DNA from 4 places in the Streptomyces sp. NPDC111606 genome. Region 3 is predicted to be linked to each of the others. Evidence: riboswitches for the same ligand, from Rfam matches in the RefSeq annotation. Region 3 holds a riboswitch; each other region holds the start of a gene.
What was found. A riboswitch is a leader RNA that binds a small molecule or an ion and turns the genes downstream of it on or off. The one in region 3 is predicted to bind cobalamin.
Positions count from the first base shown of each region.

Region 1: it holds a riboswitch for cobalamin, as region 3 does, so the genes downstream of both, metE (5-methyltetrahydropteroyltriglutamate--homocysteine S-methyltransferase) here and ACZ7M7_RS10735 (ribonucleoside-diphosphate reductase subunit alpha) in region 3, are expected to answer to the same signal.
Region 2: it holds a riboswitch for cobalamin, as region 3 does, so the genes downstream of both, ACZ7M7_RS12265 (energy-coupling factor ABC transporter permease) here and ACZ7M7_RS10735 (ribonucleoside-diphosphate reductase subunit alpha) in region 3, are expected to answer to the same signal.
Region 4: it holds a riboswitch for cobalamin, as region 3 does, so the genes downstream of both, ACZ7M7_RS00325 (cobalamin biosynthesis protein) here and ACZ7M7_RS10735 (ribonucleoside-diphosphate reductase subunit alpha) in region 3, are expected to answer to the same signal.

Region 1 covers NZ_JBVKBY010000004.1:262,415-266,301, reverse strand. Annotated here, with positions in the region: gene metE (5-methyltetrahydropteroyltriglutamate--homocysteine S-methyltransferase) at 1-2,111, opposite strand, end outside; cobalamin riboswitch at 2,292-2,489, opposite strand; gene ACZ7M7_RS16565 (3-hydroxybutyryl-CoA dehydrogenase) at 2,721-3,590, opposite strand; gene aceB (malate synthase A) at 3,587-3,887, opposite strand, start outside.
Region 2 covers NZ_JBVKBY010000003.1:107,473-111,359, forward strand. Annotated here, with positions in the region: gene cbiQ (cobalt ECF transporter T component CbiQ) at 1-383, opposite strand, end outside; gene ACZ7M7_RS12260 (energy-coupling factor ABC transporter substrate-binding protein) at 390-770, opposite strand; gene ACZ7M7_RS12265 (energy-coupling factor ABC transporter permease) at 782-1,489, opposite strand; cobalamin riboswitch at 1,520-1,705, opposite strand; gene ACZ7M7_RS12270 (Pls/PosA family non-ribosomal peptide synthetase) at 1,894-3,887, shown strand, end outside.
Region 3 covers NZ_JBVKBY010000002.1:631,044-634,930, forward strand. Annotated here, with positions in the region: gene ACZ7M7_RS10735 (ribonucleoside-diphosphate reductase subunit alpha) at 1-2,304, opposite strand, end outside; cobalamin riboswitch at 2,429-2,568, opposite strand; gene ACZ7M7_RS10740 (NACHT domain-containing protein) at 2,810-3,887, shown strand, end outside.
Region 4 covers NZ_JBVKBY010000001.1:60,030-63,916, reverse strand. Annotated here, with positions in the region: gene ACZ7M7_RS00330 (cobyric acid synthase) at 1-181, opposite strand, end outside; gene ACZ7M7_RS00325 (cobalamin biosynthesis protein) at 178-1,119, opposite strand; cobalamin riboswitch at 1,222-1,361, opposite strand; gene ACZ7M7_RS00320 (hypothetical protein) at 1,478-1,699, opposite strand; gene ACZ7M7_RS00315 (inorganic phosphate transporter) at 1,753-2,985, opposite strand; gene ACZ7M7_RS00310 (lysozyme) at 3,150-3,887, opposite strand, start outside.

The DNA of each region.
Region 1 (3,887 bases), on a different contig from region 3:
CCGGGGCCGGCCTCGCGCGGGTAGCCGTGGGCGGCGAGTTCCCGGGCGACCTGCATGTGCGAGCGGGCGGCCTCCAGGCTGATGACGTCGGCGTCGAGGTCGTCGATGGCCTGGACGATGTCACCGAATTCGGCGTAGCACATGTGGGTGTGGATCTGCGTGTCCGGACGCACTCCGCTCGTGCTGAGCCGGAACGCCTCCGTCGCCCAGGCCAGGTAGGCCGGGTGGTCGGCGGAGCGCAACGGCAGGGTCTCGCGCAGCGCGGGTTCGTCGACCTGGATGACCGAAGTCCCGGCCGCCTCCAGGTCGCCCACCTCGTCGCGCAGGGCCAGGGCGACCTGCCGGGCCGTATCTCCCAGTGGCTGGTCGTCGCGGACGAAGGACCAGGCGAGCATGGTGACCGGGCCGGTGAGCATGCCCTTGACCGGGCGGTCGGTGAGGGACTGGGCGTACTGGGTCCAGCGCACCGTCATCGGCTCGGGGCGGGAGATGTCGCCGGCCAGGATCGGCGGACGGACGTAACGGGTGCCGTAGGACTGGACCCAGCCGTGCTGCGTGGCGAGGTAGCCGGTGAGCTGCTCGGCGAAGTACTGGACCATGTCGTTGCGTTCGGCCTCGCCGTGCACCAGGACGTCGATCCCGGTCTTCTCCTGGAAGGAGATGACCTCCTGGACCTCGGCCTTGATGCGCTCCTCGTACCCAGCGGCGTCGATGCGCCCACCGCGCAGGTCGGCGCGTGCGGTGCGCAGTTCGCCGGTCTGCGGGAAGGAGCCGATGGTGGTGGTCGGCAGCAGGGGAAGGCCGAGGTGGGCGCGCTGAGCGGCGGCACGTTCGGAGTACGGCCGGGAGCGGCGGGCGTCGGCCTCGGTGACGGCGGCGGCGCTGGCGCGGACGGCCGGGTCACGGGTGATCGGCGAGCCGGCGCGGGACGCCAGGTCGGCCCGGTTGGCGGCGAGTTCGGCCGCGATGGTGTGGGTGCCCTGGGCAAGGCCCTTGGCGAGGGCGACGATCTCGGCGGTCTTCTGCTTCGCGAAGGCCAGCCAACGCAGGACCTGTGGCTCGATGTCCCGCTCCAGGCCCGTGTCCAGGGGCACATGGAGGAGGGAGCAGGAGGCGGCCACGTCGACCCGGTCCGCCAGCCCGAGCAGGGTGCCGAGGGTGGACAGGGACTTCTCCAGGTCGTTGACCCAGATGTTGCGGCCGTTGACCACGCCGGCGACCAGCCGCTTGCCGGGCAGCCCGCCCACGGCGGCGAGTGCGTCGAGGTTGGCGGCGGCGGACTCGGTGAAGTCCAGGGCCAGCCCGTCGACCGGGGCCTTGGCCAGCACGGGCAGGGCGTCGCCGAGCCGGTCGAAGTACGAGGCAACCAGCAGCTTCGGACGGTCGGGGAGGGCACCGAGATCACGGTAGGCGCGCTCGGCGACATTCAGCTCGGCCGGGGTGCGGTCCTGGACGAGTGCGGGTTCATCGAACTGTACCCACTCGGCGCCGGCCGCGCGCAGGTCGGCGAGGACCTCGGCGTACACCGGCAGCAGGCGGTCCAGGAGGGTGAGGGGCTCGAAGTCCGCGGGCACACCGGGGGCGGGCTTGGCCAGCAGCAGGTAGGTGACCGGGCCGACCAGGACGGGGCGGGCGGTCAGGCCCAGCGCCAGGGCCTCCGTCAGCTCGGCGACCTGCTTGGCCGAGTCGGCCGTGAAGACGGTGTCCGGGCCCAACTCCGGCACCAGGTAGTGGTAGTTCGTGTCGAACCACTTCGTCATCTCCAGCGGCGCCACGTCCTGTGTGCCGCGCGCCATGGCGAAGTAACCGTCGAGGGTGTCGGCCGTGACGGCGTCCCGGTGGCGCTCGGGGATCGCGCCGACCATGACGGTGGTGTCCAGGACGTGGTCGTAGTACGAGAAGTCGCCTGTCGGGACCTCGTGGATGCCGGTCTCGGCGAGCTGTTGCCAGTTGGCGGCGCGCAGTTCGGCGGCGGTGGAGCGGAGAGCGTCGGCGGTGACGCGGCCGTTCCAGTAGCCCTCGATCGCCTTCTTCAGTTCCCGGTTCGCGCCCTGGCGGGGGTAGCCGTACACGGTGGCCCGTGCTGCCGCGGCTGCGGACTTGCTGGTCACGGAGATCTCCTTCGCGAGATGAATCCCTGAGATCCCGGCGACGGGACGAGAGCGCGAAGGGGTGACGAACCGGACGGAACCGACCCCGCGCGGCAAAACCGCGGTCGTCCGCCTGGTATGTACGCCGACCCGCCCTCGAGGTCACCGAGATCTCCATGCGCGGAATGGTCCGCGCACGGGCAGTTGGCAGGTCTTCGGACTCGCGGGCACGTCCTCCTGACCGGAGGACACCTACTGGCCGTCGCTTCCCAGGCCCTTTCGTCGGGCCAAGTGCTCATGACGGCGGTCGTTCCCACTCACCGCTGCGGGGCAGTCCCGGATTCCCACCGGGTTCCCTCTTGCGACGCATCCCACCTGGCGGGCGGGGCGAACCAGCTGCACCGGCCAGCCTACGGGGTGGCATCTCGGAGGGAAGGAAGGCGTCCGTCATTCGGATGGTGAAATGGGACACCCGAGTGCCGGGAGTGCCTGGCGCGCCCGGGGCGCGCAACGCCACGGGGCGGGAAGCGCGCCGCATACGCGCTTCCCGCCCTTCCCCTGTGTCCACCGCGCGGGAACCCTCATTCCCGGCGGCGACGCGGGCCCCTCAGCCCGCGTCGTACCAGGCCCTCAGTCCTGGTCGTAGATATGGAACCCGCGGCCGGTCTTCCGGCCGAGCAGCCCCGCCTCCACCATCCGCTGGAGCAACGGGGGAGGGGCGTAAAGGGGTTCCCTGAACTCGTCGTAGAGCGACTCGGCGATCGAGGCGACGGTGTCGAGGCCGATCAGGTCCGCGAGCCTGAGCGGGCCCATGGGGTGGGCGCAGCCCAGCTCCATGCCGGTGTCGATGTCGGCGGCGGTGGCGAAGCCGGACTCCGCCATCCGGACCGCGGACAGCAGGTACGGGACGAGCAGGGCGTTGACGACGAAACCTGCCCGGTCCTGGGAGCGGATCACGGTCTTTCCGAGCGTGCGGGTCGCGAAGTCCTCGACCGCGGTGGTCGTCGCCTGCGACGTGTGCAGTGAGGTCACGATCTCGACCAGCGGCAGCACCGGCACCGGGTTGAAGAAGTGCAGGCCCACCACCCGGTCCGCCCGGCCGGTCGCCATGCCGAGCCGCATGACGGGGAGTGAGGAGGTGTTGGTCGCCAGTACCGCCTCGGGGTCTTCGACGATTTTGTCCAGGGCGGCGAAGACCTCGGTCTTGGCCGCCGGGTTCTCGATGACGGCCTCGACGACGAGTTGCCGGTCGGCGAGATCGTCCAGGCTGCCGCTGAAGTCCATGCGGGCGAGCGTGTCCCGCGCCGCGGCCTCCTCCAGCTTGCCGCGGCGCACGGCGCGGTCGAGTGACGCCGCCACGCGGTCCCGCGCGGCGCGGGCCGCGACCGCGTCCACTTCGCAGATCACCGTGTCGAGTCCGGCCCGTGCGCACACCTCGGCGATCCCGGCCCCCATCTGCCCGCCGCCGACCACCCCGATGCGCTGGATGCTCCCGCTCACGCCCCGGCCTCCGTCCGCTGCACGAGGTGCCGCGTGTATGCGTCCGGGGTGAAGAACAGCGGCAACTCGCCCGCCAGCGCGGTACGTTCGAACAGGGCACGGATCTCGTCGACGGGCGCCCACGGGTACTCGGCGCCGAGCGCGACGACCTCGTCGTCGAGCAGCCGCAGCACCGTCTCTCGGTCGATCACCCGGTGCCGGAGCCACTGCCAGACCTGCACACGGGCGATCTCGGCAGTGGCCGCGTCCTCCATCAGGCCGTCCAGCGCGACGGCGCCCTGGCCGCGCAGCCAGGCG
Region 2 (3,887 bases), on a different contig from region 3:
AGGTCGGACATGGGGGTGGTGAAGGCGAACAGCAGGACCCCGAGCGAGGCCGCCGAGGTGCGCAGCAGCAGTTCCCCGGCCCGCAGCGGGCCGTCGTCCGCGAGGGACACGAAGCCCTCCGGGCCGCCCACCTGGACGAGCAGGGTGACCGCGCCGGTCACGCAGAAGCCCAGCGGCACGCGATAGGCACGCCACAGCCGGCGGCCCGGCACGCCCGCCGGTCCCAGCAGCGCCACGAGGGACGTGAGGAGCACCAGGGCCGCGCCCGGCCAGGGCGGCAGCGAGATCGCGAGCACGGTGAGACCCAGTCCGAGGACGGCCTTGTCCACCGGATGACGGCGGCGCCAGCGACTGCTGTGCGCCGCCGCGTCGATCGGCAGCACGACTGATCAGGCCCTTTCGGCCGTGGACTCCTCGGCGGTCGCGGTGCCACCGGCCGCGCTCCCGGTGTCCCGGGCCCGCTCCAGCGCCCGCTGCTCGCCCTGCCGCCTGCCCCGGTGCACGCCGAAGTAGTAGGCGAGGACACCGGCGCCGAGGGCGGCCTGGAGGGAGAACAGAGCCGACTCGATCTCACCGGACGGCGGCTCGTACAGCGGGGAGAACCAGGGCTCGTAGTCCGGCTTGATCTCGGTGATCGCGGTCTCCGCCTCGGAGTCGGCGCCCGTGAAGGGCTCCTCCTTGTGGTCGCCGAGGCCGAAAGCGAGCGGCAGGACCGCGAGCGCGGCCACCACGAGCAGCAGCAGGACGTTGATCTTCGTGTTCTTGCTCATCGGACGCCTGCTCATCGGGCCACCGCCTCGGTCTCGGTCTCGGTCCGGGACCGCTTCTTGGTGAGGAGCACGCCCAGCCGGGTCAGCTCGCCCTTGCTGGACTGCACCAGCAGCCGCATCACGAGCACCGTGAGCAGTCCCTCGCTCACCGCGAGGGGGATCTGAGTGATGGCGAAGATGGAGCCGAACTTGCCGAGCGCGCCCAGGAATCCGCTGCTCGGGTCGGGGAACGCGAGCGCCAGCTGGACGCTGGTGACGCAGTAGGTGGACAGGTCGGCGACGAACGCCCCGAAGAACACCGCCACCATCAGCGGCACGTCGTAGCGGCGCAGCAGTTTGTAGATCGCGTATCCGGCCCAGGGGCCGACGATCGCCATCGAGAAGACGTTGGCGCCCAGCGTGGTCAGGCCGCCGTGCGCGAGCAGCAGCGCCTGGAAGAGCAGCGTGATGGTGCCGAGGACCGCCATGATCGGCGGCCGGAAGAGAATGGCGCCCAGCCCGGTCCCGGTGGGATGCGAGCAGCTCCCGGTCACCGAGGGCAGCTTCAGCGCGGACAGGACGAACGTGAAGGCTCCGGAGGCGCCGAGGAGCAGCGTGCTCTCGGGGTGCTCCCTGACCTCACGGGTGAGCGAACGGACTCCGTGGACGACGAACGGAGCGGACGCGACGCCCCAGGCGACCGCGTGCGCCGGCGGGAGGAAACCCTCGGCTATGTGCATGGCTCAGCAGACCCTCTCCAGCACCTCGTGGATGGTTGACGCGCCTTGGCCGGTCTCCTGGCTGACGGGTACCACCGCCCGTGCTCCGCCTTCCCGGGTCCCGAAGGACCCAGTGGCTGCCCGTGAGGGCTGGAGCCGGACTTCCCGATTCACAGTGGCGAGGGCCGCACCGGCATCACACCGGATTTCCCGTTCACCAAGGCGTGGTGACAGTAGTGCCCGCACAGGGTGGCTGACAAGCGCGCCTCGGGGGCGTGAAAGGGGCGTTCGCGCGCCGCGGGGGCGGGGTGGGCCGGCCGCGTCCTCCGCAACTGCATGTACACCCTGGGTAATCGAATGCGGTTCGAGTAACAGAAGTTTGTAAAAAGGGTGATCCGTACGCGTATCGGCGCCGAATCAAGTGCATGGAGGAATCCACGGCTCTGCTGGACGGACGCGGTGAACCGGCCGCCATCGAGAGAACCCTCGCCGCGGTGCTGGCCGAGGTCGTGCGGACCGAACAGGTGCCGGTAGAGGGGCACTTCTTCGACGACCTGGGCGCCGACTCGCTGGTGATGGCGCACTTCTGCGCACGTGTCAGGAAGCGCGCGGATCTGCCCTCGGTGTCGATGAGGGACGTCTATCGGCACCCGACGATCAGGAGCCTGGCGACGGCGCTCGCGGATGCCGAGCCGGCGCCCCGGGCGCAAACCGCGGCCGTGGTCCCGGCACCGGAGTCGCCGGCCCCGGAGCCGGTCCGGTCCGCGGCGGGCAAGCGGCAGTACGTCCTGTGCGGCGCCCTGCAGTTCCTGGCCTTCCTGGCGTACGCCTACCTCCTCGCCTTCGGCACCGCTCTGGGCTACGGGTGGATCTCCGCCGGATCGGGCGTACTCGATGTGTACGTGCGCTCGGTCGTGTTCGGGGGCGCGGCCTTCTTGGTCCTGTGCGTCCTCCCCGTCCTTGTGAAGTGGACCCTCGTAGGCCGGTGGAAGCCTCAGCACATCCCCGTCTGGAGCGTCAGGTACGTCCGCTTCTGGATCGTCAAGACGCTGGTGCGGGCGGATCCGATGGTGCTGTTCAGCGGCTCCCCGCTCTATCTGCTCTACCTCAGGGCGCTGGGCGCGAAGGTCGGGCGGGGCGCCGTCGTCCTCTCCCGGAACGTGCCCGTGTGCACCGACCTGCTCACCATCGGTGACGGCGCCGTCGTTCGCAAGGACTCGTTCTTCTCCTGCTACCGGGCACACGCCGGACTGATCCAGACGGGCCCCGTCACCCTCGGCAGGAACGTGCTGGTCAGCGAGGCCACCGTCCTCGACATCGACACGGCGCTGGGCGACGGGGCACAGCTCGGACACGCCTCCTCGCTGCATCGTGGGCAGGCAGTGCCCGACGGCGAGCACTGGCACGGGTCACCGGCACAGCGGACCGACGTGGACTACCAGGTGGTCGGGCAGGTCCGCTGCGGCGCGGTGCGCAGGGCGACCCACAGCCTTCTGCAGCTGCTGCTCGCGCTGGTCGTGTACATACCCCTGGCGGTCGGCGGTGTGGCCGCACTGCTCGTCGAGGTCCCCCAGCTCAGCACGGCTCTGGAGCCGGGACCCGCGGTCTTCGGGGACGGGACGTTCTACCTCGAAGCCCTGGCGATGTCCTTCGTGCTCGTCTTCGGCGCCGTGCCCGCCGGTCTCCTCGTCCTGACGGCCCTGCCCCGTCTGCTCAGCCTGACCATCAGGCCGGGCAGGACCTACCGGCTGTACGGCTTCCACTTCGAGGTGCACCGGACGATCACGCTCCTGACTAACTGGAAGTTCCTGAAGCGGCTGTTCGGTGACAGCTCCGCCATCGTCCACTACCTGCGGGGCCTCGGCTACGACCTCTCCCGCGTCCAGCAGACCGGGTCGAACTTCGGCACGGAGATGAAGCACGAGACGCCGTATCTGAGCTCCGTCGGGCGCGGGACGATGGTCGCCGACGGCCTGTCGATCATGAACGCCGACTTCTCGAGCACCGCGTTCCAGGTGTCCCGGGTGTCGATCGGGCCGCGCAACTTCCTCGGGAACCGGATCGCTTATCCCACGCGGGGCAGGACCGGCGACAACTGCCTGCTCGCAACGAAGGTGATGGTGCCGGTCGACGGGGAGGTCCGCGAGGGGGTCGGGCTGCTGGGCTCGCCCAGCTTCGAGATTCCGCGTTCGGTCCTGCGGGACAGCACGTTCGACCGGCTCAAGGGCGATGAGGAGCTGCGGCACGGCCTTGCCGCCAAGAACAGGCACAACGTCGCCACCATGGTGTGGTACCTGCTGTCGCGTTGGATCTTTGCCTTCGCACTCATCCTGCTCGTCACAGCGGCCGCGGAGATGTACGGGCCGCTCGGCGTGACGGGGATCATGCTGGCCGACATCCTCGTCGTGCCGTTCACCAT
Region 3 (3,887 bases):
GCGCGAGCGCAGGTAGTACGTCGTCTTCAGGCCCGACTTCCAGGCGTACGCGTACATCGAGGAGAGCTTTCCGATGGTCGGCGTCTCCAGGAACAGGTTCAGGGACTGCGCCTGATCGAGGAACGGGGTCCGCGCCGCCGCCATGTCGATCAGGCCGCGCTGCGGGATCTCCCACGCCGTGCGGTAGAGCCCCCGTACGTCCTCGGGGATCCAGGCGAACTCCTGCACCGAGCCGTTCGCTTCGCGCAGCGCCTCACGGGTGCGGGCGTCCCAGACGCCGAGCTCCTTGAGCTCGTTGACCAGGTAGGAGTTGACCTGGAGGAACTCTCCGGAGAGCGTCTCGCGCTTGAACAGGTTGGAGACCTGCGGCTCGATGCACTCGTAGACACCGGCGATCGACGCGATGGTCGCGGTGGGCGCGATGGCGAGGAGGAGGGAGTTGCGCATGCCGGTGGTGGCGATACGGCTGCGCAGGGCGGCCCAGCGCTCCGGCCAGGTCAGCTCGACGCCGTAGTGGTCGGGGTGCAGGACACCGCGGGCGGTACGGGTCTTCTCCCAGGCCGGCAACGGTCCGTTGCGCTCGGCGAGGTCGGCGGAGGCCTCGTAGGAGGCGAGCATGATGCGCTCGGCGATCCGGGTCGACAGGGCTTTCGCCTCGGCCGAGTCGAAGGGCAGGCGCAGTTTGAAGAAGACGTCCTGCAGGCCCATCGCGCCGAGTCCGACCGGCCGCCACTTGGCGTTCGACCGGCCCGCCTGCTCGGTCGGGTAGAAGTTGATGTCGACGACCCGGTCGAGGAACGTGACGGCCGTGCGGACGGTGGCGTCGAGCCGCTCCCAGTCGATGTCGCCGGTCATCGTGTTCACGAAGGCGCCGAGGTTGACCGACCCCAGGTTGCAGACCGCCGTCTCCCCGTCGTCCGTGACCTCCAGGATCTCCGTGCAGAGGTTGGAGGAGTGGACGACATGGCCCGGCAGGGCCGTCTGGTTGGCGGTGCGGTTGGCGGCGTCCTTGAAGGTCATCCAGCCGTTGCCGGTCTGCGCGAGGGTGCGCATCATGCGGCCGTACAGGTCACGGGCGGGGATGGTCTTCTTCGCGAGCCCGGCCGCCTCGGCCTTCCGGTACGCGGCGTCGAACTCGTCGCCCCACAGGTCGACGAGATCCGGCACGTCCGACGGCGAGAACAGCGACCACGGCTCGTCGGCGTTGACCCGGCGCATGAACTCGTCCGGGACCCAGTGCGCGAGGTTCAGGTTGTGCGTACGGCGGGCGTCCTCACCGGTGTTGTCGCGCAGCTCCAGGAACTCCTCGATGTCGGAGTGCCAGGTCTCCAGGTACACCGCGGCCGCGCCCTTGCGCCGGCCGCCCTGGTTCACCGCGGCGACCGAGGCGTCGAGGGTCTTCAGGAACGGGACGATGCCGTTGGAGTGCCCGTTGGTGCCGCGGATCAGCGAACCCCGGGAGCGGATACGGGAGTACGACAGCCCGATGCCGCCGGCGTGCTTGGAGAGGCGGGCGACCTGGTGGTAGCGGTCGTAGATGGAGTCCAGCTCGTCCTTGGGGGAGTCGAGGAGGTAGCAGGACGACATCTGGGGATGCCGGGTGCCGGAGTTGAAGAGGGTGGGGGAGGAGGGGAGGTAGTCGAGGCGGCTCATGAGCCCGTAGAGCGCGGCGACTTCGTCCACCGACCGGGCGGTGTCGTCCTCGGCGAGACCGGCGGCGACGCGCAGCATGAAGTGCTGGGGCGTCTCGACGACCTTGCGGGTGATGGGGTGCCGCAGAAGGTACCGGCTGTGCAGGGTGCGCAGGCCGAAGTAGCCGAAGCGGTCGTCGGCGTCGGTGTCGACCAGGGCGTCGAGGCGGGCCGCGTGCAGCCGCACGAACTCGGCGGTCCGGTCGGCGATGAGGCCCTCACGGTGCCCGACCGCGACCGATCCGGTGAAGGACGTGACGCCCTGCGAGGCGGCCTCGGCGGCGATGGAGAGGGTCAGCAGCCGGGCGGCGAGCCTGCTGTAGGCGGGGTCCTCGGAGATCAGGCCGGCCGCCGCCTCGGTGGCCAGCTCGCGCAGCTCCGCCTCGTCCGCGAACGCGGACCGGCCGCGCAGCGCGGCGGCGGCGACCCGGCCGGGGTCGGCGTCGGGGAGGTCGGCGGTCAGCTCGGTCAGGGTCCGCAGCAGATCGGCACCGTGGCCCGTAGGGTCTCCGTTGAGGGTGGTGGTGGGAGACGGGTGGGCGGTTCCCGGAGCGTCCTCGTCCGTGGGGACGGTAGGAACGGCTGAGGCCGGGTCTGCTGGCGCGATGGTCACGTGGGGGCTCTCCCTCGCTCGGCACGAGGGCCTCGGCGAGGGCAGGGGGCAGCACACGAGCGCACACGGCGTCGCGTCCACCGGCCCATTCCACGAGGCCCGGACGTCGGGCGCACCGGCCGGGTGGCCGGGCGCGCTGTCGGCAGGTCCTCGGACTGACTCCTGCGCACGCCGGTTCCGGGAACAGACATGCACAAGTACACCGTTGCGGGACAGTTCCGGATTCGCACCGGATTCCCCTGCGACGACAGCGAGCATGAGCATACATCTTGTGCTCACCCGCCACGCCACCCCCAGATGTTGTGTCGTGCTGGTTTCAGAGCGTCAACTTGTAGGTGAGGAGAGTGATGTCGGCGAGCATCCGGATCTCGCCCCTCGCCGGGGCGCGCATGCCGGCCATGGGGCCGCCGGGTTGCGGGGAGTTCCGGGAGTGCTTCCATGGAGATAGGTGTCGGCGCCCCGCGGTCGCTCCGTTTCGAGAGCCTTTCTCGGAAGGAGACGAACTATGACGAGGGTCGTCGGCAGTCCGCCCGGCAAGAAGCGGCCGCGCAACGCGCCGATGGCGACGCTGGCTCCGAGACGGGCGGCCAACCGGGTCAGGCAGGGGTTCGTGGGCCACCGGCACAGGCTGACCATGCGCCTGGAGGCCCGCGGCGGCACCACCCGCCCCAAGAAGTGGCGCCGGTGGTTCACCTACACCAACGTCACCCGGGCCATCTGGACGGTGGCCGCGCTCACCCTGTTCGCCTGGGTGGTGGAGGGCCTGTACATCCTGATCTCGAGCAACACGACCGGCTTCGAGCGGTGGCGGCAGGGCAACCCCGGATTCGAGACGGTCCTGCGCTTCGTCGGCCCGGTGCTCGCCGCGTCGATCGCCGCCACACTCTTTCTGTTCTGGTGGTACCGGTGGACCAAGCGGCGCTATCTCGCCAAGGCACGGGACGACCCTCACCGACTGGTGCTCACCGCAGGCCCGGACACCGCCGAGATCGTGGGCCGCGAGGAGATCGCCCAGGTCATCGCCGAACGGCTGCGGGAGCGCGCCACCCGACGGCCCTATCTGCTGGTCGGCGGTGTCGGCGTGGGCAAGACCGCCGTCCTGGTACGCCTCACCGAACTGCTGGCGGAGCAGAACGCCGTACCCGTGCCGATCCGGCTGCGGGACGCGAACGGCGGCGACCTGAACTTCGAACGCATGGCCAAGCAGCGCTTCATCGACGAGGCGCCCCGGGGCATCCTCGCGCGCGGCAAGACCGAGCGGGTCTGGCAGCAACTCCTCGCCGACGACAAACCGGTCGTCATCGCCGACGGCCTGGAGGAGGCTCTGCTCGGCGACGGCGTCGAACAGAACCGGGACAACATCATCCGGCGGGCCATCGAGCGCGCCTACGAGGAGAAGCTGCCCCTCGTCATCGCCTCCCGTCCGCACAGCCCGCTGGAGAGCACCCCGGCCGCGATCGTGGAGCTGGAACCGCTCAGCGAGGAGGAGGCACTGCGGTTCGTCCAGGCACGCGTCCCGGAGACGGACGAACGCCGCGTGGACTGGATCGTGGAGACGGCGGAGGTGACCGAGTCGCCCGTCT
Region 4 (3,887 bases), on a different contig from region 3:
CCTGCGCCCGCCCGATCTCGGCGCCCTCACGCGTCACGAACGAGTTGAGGGACATGTTCTGCGCCTTGAACGGCGCGACCTTCACTCCCTGCCGCACCAGCCACCGGCAGATCCCGGCGGTGACGACGCTCTTGCCGGCGTCGGATGTGGTGCCGGCGACGAGAAGACCACCGCCCGTCATGAGGTACGCCCCTTCGCGATGCGGCGCGCGGCGACACAGACGCCGAGCGCCAGCCAACCGACGCGCTGCGACAGCCGTACGGCCCGTTCGATGTCCTGCGTGCCGACGGCCCGCCCGTCCCCGTTCAGCACGGGCCGGTGCTCGACCCGTCCGCCGTACGACAGCGTCCCGCCCAGCCGGACCCCGAGCGCCCCCGCGAACGAGGCCTCCACGGGCCCCGCGTTGGGGCTCGGGTGCTGTGCGGCATCGGCGCGCCACGCTCGTACCGCCCCACGGGGGTCACCCCCGGCGACGGCGGCGAGTACGGCGGTCAGCCGGGATCCCGGCCACCCCGCCACGTCGTCGAGCCTCGCCGAAGCCCAGCCGTAGCGCCGGTACTTGGGCGACTTGTGCCCGACCATGGCGTCGAGCGTGTTCACCGCGCGGAACCCGACCAGCCCGGGAACGCCTGCCACGGCGCCCCACACCAGCGCCCCCACGACCGCGTCGGAGGTGTTCTCGGCGACGGACTCGACGACCGCCCGCGCGATGCCGTCCGCGTCCAGTGCCTGCGGATCCCGCCCGCACAGATGCGGCAGCCGGGCACGTGCCGCCTCGACGTCCCCCGCTTGCAGTGCCTGCCCGATGCCCCGGGCCTCCCGGGCGAGCGAAGTCCCCCCGACGACCGCCCAGGTGGCGGCGCCGGTCAGCGCGACGGAAGTGGCGGGGGACGTACGTACGAGACGAGCTGCGGCGGCACCGAGCGCGACGGCGCCACCGGCGCACACGGCGGTGTGCACCGCACCGAAGGCGCGGTGGTCGCGCCACAACACCCGTTCCACGGCGTCGGCGGTCCGCCCGAACACGGCGACCGGATGCCCTCGGCGAGGATCGCCGAGCAGCAGATCACCGAGAAGTCCGGCGGCGGCGCCGTACGCGAAGACGCGATCGGCACGCATCGGGGTCAGCCGATCGTCGAGTCAGACGAGGGTCCGGTTCTGCATGTCGATCGGCAGGCGAGCATCGCGTTATGTCCTCACTCAGGGTGTCCGCGCCCTGGTTCGACGAGACCGGCGGTGAGAGTTCCTGGCTCCCGGGGCTATCTACCCCGGTGACAGTGGCGGGACCGCGCCGGATTCACACCGGCTTCCTCTCCTGCCGCCGCACTTGGCTCCGGCAGTCCACCACGGGGTTGGAACGGCCGTCAACTTGCCGTTGACCTGCGAAGGGAGAGTGTGCGAAGGCCCACACAGCAGTGAGGTGCGGGACGGTGATCCGTCCCGCACCTCGGGTGTTTCAGGTGGTGCGCGTCGTGCGTCAGGCCACGATCAGATAGATGCCGTACGCCACTGCCGCCGCGCATGCCGCGAAGCACGCGTACGCGCCCGTGACCGCGAGAGAGGCCGAGTCGCCCTGCGCCACGGCCCGTTCGCGCCGGGACAGGCCCGCGATGCCGAGGGTGAACAGACCCACCAGGGCCACGGTCACCACGAGGCTGACGCCGAAGACGGAGCCGAGTGCCGCCCAGTCGATCTTCATGCTTCTGCTTTCTTGAGTGAGTGAGGGGGGAGTGACTGGAATGACCGGGTGCGTCAGACGGAGGCCTTCGAAGGCTTCGGCTCCGAGGACTGGGCCGGGATGGTGGCCGTGAGTTCCTCGGTCGCCGTGCCCGCGGGCGGCGGGGTCACGGCGGCCATGGCCGTGGTCACCACGCCGGCCGGCTCGTCGGACTCGTTGACGTTGGTGTGGTCGATGACCTCGCGGCGGGAGATCTTCCAGATCGCGGCGCTGGAGGCGACCAGGAAGACCGCGACGACGGCCGTGCCCCAGGCACCGAAGCCCGTCACGTACTCCGCGATCGCGCCGACCAGCGCGGCGGCCGGGAGGGTCAGGCCCCAGGCGACGAACATGCGGGTCGCCGTCGACCAGCGGACCACGCCGCCCTTGCGGCCGAGGCCCGCGCCCATCACCGCGCCGGAGACGGAGTGCGTGGTGGACAGGGAGAAGCCGAGGTGGGAGGAGGCCAGGATGACGGTGGCCGCGCTGGTCTGGGCGGCGAAGCCCTGCTGCGGCTGAAGGTCGGTCAGGCCCTTGCCCATGGTGCGGATGATGCGCCAGCCGCCGAGGTAGGTGCCGAGCGCGATGGCCAGGCCCGCGGAGAGGATGACCCACATGGGCGGGTCGGAGTCGGGCGCGAGGGTGCCGCCGGCGACCAGGGCGAGGGTGATGATGCCCATGGTCTTCTGCGCGTCGTTGGTGCCGTGGGCCAGGGAGACCAGGCCGGCCGAGGCGATCTGGCCGGCGCGGTAGCCCTTCTTGGCGGACTCGCCGTCGGCCTTCTTGCCGAGCGAGTAGGTCAGGCGTGTGCCCAGCAGCGCGGCGATTCCCGCGACGAGCGGGGCGGCGATCGCCGGGATCAGCACCTTGGTGACGAGCGCGTCGCCGTGGACCGCGCCGACGCCGGCCGAGGCGATGGTGGCGCCGATCAGACCGCCCATCAGGGCGTGCGAGGAGCTGGAGGGCAGGCCCACCAGCCAGGTCAGCAGATTCCAGAGGATCGCGCCGACCAACGCGGCGAAGATGACCTCGGGACGGATGCCGGTCTCGTCGACGAGACCCTTGGAGATCGTGTTGGCGACCTCCACGGAGAGGAAAGCGCCTACAAGGTTCAGCGCGGCGGACATGGCCACCGCGACCTTGGGCTTGAGCGCACCGGTCGAGATGGTGGTGGCCATCGCGTTGGCGGTGTCGTGGAAACCGTTCGTGAAATCGAACGCGAGTGCGGTTACGACCACAATCGCGAGGATCAGCGAGAAGTTTTCCATTTACCCAGGCAATCGTTCGAGGTCATTGGCCGGACGAACGTAGGTAACCTGAGTGAACGGAAGGTGAACTGAGGTGAGCCGCACGGTGTCCGGGTGAGGGGGTTAATCGTCCGGTGGGCGAGGCCCCTCTCCTTCGGCCATCGCGCGGCCCAGGCGCCGCAAGGTCAGTAGCCTCGGGCAAACTTTTTCAGCTGGCTCATGGACCCGTTGAAGAGATTTTGGTCACCCGGCAGGCTGCCGCTGCCGTTGTCGTACTGCCAGATGGTCCAGAACTGCCATCCGGCCGGTAGTGCCCCCGCGCTGGAGGAGTTGTAGCGGGCTATCCACAGCGCGTGGTTCGACGCGAAGGCGCGGCTGCCGCCGGTGCAGTTGTTCCACCAGTGCGTGGTCGTGTAGATCACCGGGCGGCGGCCGGTCAGCCGCTTCACCTCGTTGCTGAAGGACTGGATCCAGCTGACCATCTTGGCCTTGCTCAGCCCGTAGCACTTGTGCTTGCTGTACGGGTTGTACTCGATGTCGAGGGCGGGTGGCAGGGTCCAGCCGTCGGATCGCCAGCCGCCGCCGTTGCGCACGAAGTACGCGGCCTGCGTCCTGCCCGACGACTTGTTCGGCAGCGCGAAGTGGTAGGCGCCGCGGATCAGGCCCGCGTTGCGGGAGCCGTTGTACTGCTGGCCGAAGTAGGGGTTGCGGTAGGTGTGGGACTCGGTCGCCTTGACGTAGACGAACTTGGCGCCCTTGCTCTTCGAGCTCTGCCAGTTGACGTTCTTCTGGTGGGAAGAGACGTCATGGCCCTTGGGCTTGCCGGCCGCCGCGGCCGGTATCTCGGCGAGTGCGGTTCCGCCGAGCGTGAGCGCTGCGACGGAAACCGCCAGGAGGCGGGAGCGGTGACGGGACGGTTTGCG